2 regions of the Chryseobacterium sp. GM_Chr_2 genome follow, and region 1 is predicted to be linked to the other one. Evidence: riboswitches for the same ligand, from Rfam matches in the RefSeq annotation. Region 1 holds a riboswitch; the other holds the start of a gene.
The links. Region 1 has a riboswitch for thiamine pyrophosphate ahead of pnuC (nicotinamide riboside transporter PnuC). Riboswitches for the same ligand answer to the same signal wherever they lie in the genome.
Positions count from the first base shown of each region.

Region 1 (3,190 bases):
GGAGCTAATTTAGCAAAAGCAATGGCGGGAATGTCTGGTGCAGTTTTAAAAGCGATTATTGATGTTTATGATTTCAAGCCCCATAAGAAGATTACAGATATTGGCGGTGGAAATGGAGCGCTACTATTTGCCGTCTTGGACACAGCACCAGATAGCGTCGGGATTGTTTTTGATCAGCCTTATGTAGTGGAACAAACCGTTAATTTAATTCCACCCGACATAAAACACAGATGTAGGGTAATGGGAGGTAGTTTTTTCGAAGAACTTCCTGCTGATCAGGATCTTTATATGACAAAATGGGTAATACATGATTGGAACGATGAAGAATCAATCAGAATTTTAAAAAATATTTATAAAGCAATGCCTGTCGGAAGTAAATTATTAATCATAGATTCTGTAATTCCTGATGATTCTGAAAATAAACCTCATGCCGGTAAGTTGTTGGATATTAATATAATGGCTATGACAACCGGAAAAGAGAGAACTCTAAGTGAATTTAAATATCTTGTTGAGCAATCTGGGCTTACTTTTAAAAAGTTAATTCAAACTAATACAGAAATTTCTAGCATTGTAGAATGTGAAAAAGTATAGATATGTTTAAAATTACCATATTTTATCCTGTGAAACACAATGATTGGTTTGACATGGAATACTATACCGAAAAGCATTTAGCTTTATCAAAATCTGTTTTTGGAAATTATTTGAAAGGGATCGGAATTGAGAAATCCGAATCTTCCGATTCTGTTTACAAAGTTATTGGACATCTTTTTTTCGAAGAAATCGAGCATTTTTACAATTGTTTTTTGCCTAATAAAACAATCCTTGAAGAAGACGCTGTACACTATACGAATGTAAAAGCTGTCATTCAAATCAGTAAAGTAATAGTTTGGCAGAACTTCACTTAAATTTAAATTAACTTTATTACTCTAATGGCTTCTGAAATACAAATCTAAATATTTTCAGAAGCTATTTTTATTATTTCAGCTAAATTATGATCATTGATTTTTTATTCTCAGAAAAAAGCATCAACTTTGATCCCTCAATGGGGGGGTGCTTGTTTTAGCGGCTGAGATGATACCCGGGAACTGGCTTCCACACCTGATTCGGGTAATGCCGACGTAGGGATTTTGATTTATCATCTCATCATTTAATTTATATAAGTTAATTTGATGCAGGACATTTTACAACAAACAACCTGGGCAGAATGGTTCGGGGTTTTATTTTCGGTAGTGCAGGTTTTATTGGCTCGAAAAAACAATTCAAACAATTATCTTTTTGGGATCGCAGGAATTTTGCTGACACTTTATGTTATGATTGTGTCGAGATTGTATGCAGAATTTACTTTAAATCTCTATTACCTCGTAATGAGCATTTACGGATGGTTATATTGGAAATTTGGAAAACAGCATAAAGAAACTGCCATTTCCTCAACCACAAATTCGGAAAAACTGATTTCTGTAGGAATTGTAGTGGCAACTTTTGGAATTTTCTGGTTTTTTCTGACGCACTATACAGATTCTGATGTGCCGATTTGGGATTCATTAGTGAGCGCTTTTGCGTGGGCTGGAATGTGGCTGATGGCAAGACGAAAAATTGAAAACTGGATTTTACTGAATATCAGCAATATTATTTCAATTCCGTTGATGATTCACAAAGATTTGTATCTCTATGCGGTTTTGACGGCTTTTTTATTTATCGTCGCGGTTTCAGCTTATATGGAATGGAGAAAAATTTTAAATCAAAAGAAAGTTGATGCTTACAGTTAGTGAAATCAGAAGAGAAATGTTAGGAGTCACAAAAGTTTCGGATTCAATAATAAATTGTATCCACGAACAAAGGTTGCTTCAGGTTTGGGTTCCGAAAATATATGGCGGTTTAGGCTATCGTTTTGGGGAAGGTTTATCTTTATTATTTGAATGGGCAAAAACAGACGGAAGCTTAGGCTGGATGCTCACTTTATGCGCTGGAGCCAATTTTTTTTCAAGAAACTTAAAGCCAACTATTGCTAAAGAACTTTTCAGTAATTCTAAAACCTGCTTCGGAGGAAGCGGAATGATCGACGGAACCGCAGAAAAACAAGATGACGGAATTTATCTAATCAACGGACTTTGGCATTTTGCAACGGGCGCGCCACATTTAAGTCATTTTACTTTAAATGCAAAACTTACAGAAAACGGACAGTCAATTTTGGATGAAAATAGTGAAGAAATTATCCGATCATTTATTATTTCTAAAAATGATGCTGAAATTATTCCCACCTGGAAATCGATGGGGATGAAAGCTACCGGAACGTATTCTTTTAAGGTAAATAATGTGAAAGTTTCGGAAGAGTATAGTTTTATTTATGATGAATTTTTCACCAATGATGCTTTAGACAGGATTCCGTTTAGAATTTTTGCGGATCTTACTTTATTGGTTAATTATTTAGGTATAGCGTCACATTTTTTAGAAGAAGCGAATGTTATCAGACCAAATCTTAATTTAGATCCGTTTCATAATTTAATTAAAGAAAAACTACAGAAAACGTTGAATTTTGCTGATGATATTGAATTCACTTTAAACAATTCAGAGATAATTTCTTCTGAAAAGCAATCCGAAATTCATCAATTTGGAACTTTTGTAGTGGAAGATTTATCGCATAAAATTCTTCAAATCTATATTCAGTTAGGAATAAAAGCAACGCATACAGATTCTGCGATTTATCAGATTTTTAGTGATTTTTTTACCGCGACAATGCATTCTAATTTCAGACCTGCTTTGGAAGATGGTGAATTTCCTGTTTTAAACGGTTAAAAATTTACTTTTAATTCAGTAAAATTTATTCGACATATAATTTCAGTAAAAGCTTTCTATCAGGAAGCTTTTGTTATTTTGATGTGTTTTAAAATTCATTTACAAACGACTACAAATGGATTTAAATAGTTTACAACCGACTTTAATTTTACTGTTCAACAATCTTTGCATCAGAGATTTGAGAAAACGGTGAGCGTCTCTTATCTGAGTAATAATCTTAAAAAAACAGAAATTATGTCACTAAGAAATTCGGTATCCCTTATTGGGTTCACAGGTAAAGAAGTTGAAATGATCAGCTTTGAAAATGGTAATGTAAAGGCAAATGTATCTTTAGCAACCAACGATCATTATATCAATGCAAAAGGTGAAAAGGTTGAGGAAACGCAATGGCATTCGC
Region 1 is NZ_JALNUD010000003.1:34,035-37,224, forward strand. It holds gene OXQ85_RS05695 (methyltransferase) at 1-591, shown strand, start outside; gene OXQ85_RS05700 (EthD family reductase) at 594-905, shown strand; TPP riboswitch at 1,036-1,142, shown strand; gene pnuC (nicotinamide riboside transporter PnuC) at 1,167-1,766, shown strand; gene OXQ85_RS05710 (hypothetical protein) at 1,753-2,793, shown strand; gene ssb (single-stranded DNA-binding protein) at 3,028-3,190, shown strand, end outside.

Region 2 (3,190 bases), on a different contig from region 1:
CATCAATCTGCGGAAGGAAAACGCCTGTTACATTTCCAAAATGCCTTCCGTAATATTGGTTGGCAACGGCACCGAAATTCAGATCTAGATTTTCAAATTTTCCGTATAATGTGGAAACAATTCCGTAGAAATCATTATCCAGCCATTTTTTTCTGATGAAATCTGTCTTCGTTAATGTTTGTGAACCATCCACAAAATCGGGAAGATTATATTTTGAAAATTTACCGTCCTGCTTATAGTTTTCGTAATATCCTTTACCTTTCGTGTAATGCAAAGTGGTTTCTAAATTCCATTTTTCATTAAACTTCTGCTCCCAAAGCAATTGATAATGATTTTGTCTGTAATTATCTGTTTCATTATCATAAAAGCTGGAAATATTACCGTCTGCATCATAAATCGATCCGGAATAATTAAATTTTGGATTGGTTTCCCAGGTTTTTCTGTCGATTCCGTTCCAAGCCTGATAGGTTTTTTCTTTTCCACCAAAAGCCATCAAACGGATTTTCGTATTTTTCTCTTCAAACCAAGCCGTAAAATTATAGGAATGCAGGTTGGAAGATGCTCTGTCGATATATCCATCAGAATTGATGTGCGTATATCTTCCCATCACAGAAAGTCGGTTCCCCCAAAACTTCCCCGAACCAACCTCCGCAGAATATTTGTAAGTATTGAACGAACCATAACTGTCATCTGTTTTAAAGTAAAACTTATCATCAGGCTCTTTGGAGATTACATTGATGCTTGCTCCAAACGCAGAAACTCCGTTATTGGAAGTTCCGACACCTCTTTGGATAACGATTTGCGAAGCAGAGCTCGTAAGATCAGGTACATTTACAAAAAATGTCCCCTGACTTTCAGAATCATTATACGGAACACCATTCATCATCACATTAATTCCTCTTCCGGCAACTCCACGAATTCTGAAACCTGTGTATCCAACGCCATTTCCGGCATCCGAAGTTGAAATAATTGATGTTTGATTTTTAAGTAAAATAGGAAGATCCTGCCCAAGATTTTTATTATCTAAATCTTTCTGAACATTGATGATTTCTTTCGCAACAGGAAGCCTTTTGGTAAAGTTAACGGCTTCAATTTCCTTTATTTTCAAGGAATCAGTATTTTGTGCTTGTAAAAAAGCAAAAGAGCCAACGGTAAGCCCTAAAAAAAATAAACCTTTCATTCTATAAATCTTTAAAATTTAATGAATAAAAGGGGCGGATTATGATGAGTAATTAGTAATCGGTAATAAGTAATATTTGAGATTGCTCATTAATAATTACCTATTGCTCATATTTAATTTCCCTAAACGGCATTACCCGTTCCAGGTTCATTGGGTATAATCTCAGCTTGTTACAGCACCCCTTAATTCAGGCGCAAAATTACGAAAAATATATCATCAGTACAATTTAATAGGTTTTATTGTGAGAATCAATATAATAATATGTTTTTCCGTCTTTTGAAACTTCAAACATTTTCCCCAACATCCAGCTGAAATTTCGTTTAATATCATCATATTCAAATGGAATGATGATTTTGTTATTCACATCAATCACCCCAAAACGATCATTTTTTGAGGCAATAATCATCGGGTTTGAAACATCTTCACTTTCAGCAATATATAAATATTCGTACTGCGGATAAATTTGATAATCTCTGTAATCTTCAGCATTAATGAACTTCGATTTTTCAATAATTCCGTAAAAACCATTCTTAACGTATGCCTGAAACGGCTGATATTTAAACTCTTTAGGACATTTTCCTAAATCTGAATCTTTAAATTGATACACTCTTTTGCCTTTCTGATCAATTCGATAAGAAATCATATCTTTTTCTACCGTTGCATACTCTTTGGTTCCGAACTTTCTTATTTTTTCGTTGGGTGAATTCAGTAGATTGCAATCTTCATAAAAAAATACAGCAATATGATATTCAGGCTGAATGATAAATTTGCCTTTTTGACTAACATATCCGAATTTCCCATCTTTCTTTTTCGGAATTAAAACAGGAATTCCTTCATTCAAAACCACCAAATCAGGATTCGGCTGAGCTACCACATCTGTCTTTTTAACAACAGTTTTTGCAACCTTTTTTACAGGAAGCTTCTTGGCCACCTTGGTTTGGCAAAAAACAGATATCGAAATAAAAAGACATAAAAAATGAACCGTAATTTTCATAATCATCATTTGGCAGCAAAAATAAGATTAAAAATAGAAAATATAAAATTCATATTTATAAAGAATCTAAATAATATCCCTCGCATAAAATACTAAAAATTCGTAATTTTGGGAACATTTTTAATTGTTTGATAATCTAAAGCGTTTTTAGAGATACAACTTTTGATATGGATATGATCAAAAAATTTTACAAACGTTACTCAAAGAGTGCTTTGGCGGCTTTAGAAATTATACATGAGCCCCTTACACTTTCAAAAAAGTCCTTTACTTTCATCTTTGGGACAAAGCATTATCTTACTTATTTAAGAAAAAGTGCAAAATATAGTACCGGCTTTACTTTCTTCCGTTTTGTAAGTCGATATACCAATTCGGGAAATTGCCATATGCACTATAATTTTATTAATTTACCTTAAAAATTTGAAAGACTTCTATTATGAATATTTATAAGGATTACATCAACGAAATTGAAGAAAGAAAAACCCAGGGGCTACATCCAAAGCCAATTGACGGTGCCGATTTATTAAGCGAGATCATCGCACAAATTAAAGATACAGCCAATGAATACAGAGCTGATTCTCTTAAATTTTTTATTTATAACACGCTACCTGGAACTACAAGTGCGGCTGGTGTAAAAGCTAAGTTTTTAAAAGAAATCATTCTTGGTGAATCTATAGTAGAAGAAATTACTCCGGCTTTCGCTTTTGAATTGTTGTCTCACATGAAAGGAGGCCCATCTATCGAAGTTTTGCTTGATTTAGCTTTAGGAAACGATGAAGCAATAGCAAAACAGGCGGCTGAAGTGCTTAAAACTCAGGTTTTCTTATATGATGCAGATACCGCTCGCTTGAAAGAAGCTTATGAAGCAGGAAACGAAATCGCTAAAGATATTTTGGAAAGCTACGCAAAAGCAGAGTTTTTCACTAAACTTCCAGAGGTAGCTGAAGAAATTAAAATCGTTACTTACATTGCTGCTGAAGGTGATATTTCAACCGACTTATTATCTCCGGGAAATCAGG
Region 2 is NZ_JALNUD010000006.1:87,163-90,352, forward strand. It holds gene OXQ85_RS11220 (TonB-dependent receptor) at 1-1,180, opposite strand, end outside; TPP riboswitch at 1,284-1,373, opposite strand; gene OXQ85_RS11225 (WG repeat-containing protein) at 1,407-2,174, opposite strand; gene OXQ85_RS11230 (bifunctional aconitate hydratase 2/2-methylisocitrate dehydratase) at 2,608-3,190, shown strand, end outside.
Region 2: it holds a riboswitch for thiamine pyrophosphate, as region 1 does, so the genes downstream of both, OXQ85_RS11220 (TonB-dependent receptor) here and pnuC (nicotinamide riboside transporter PnuC) in region 1, are expected to answer to the same signal.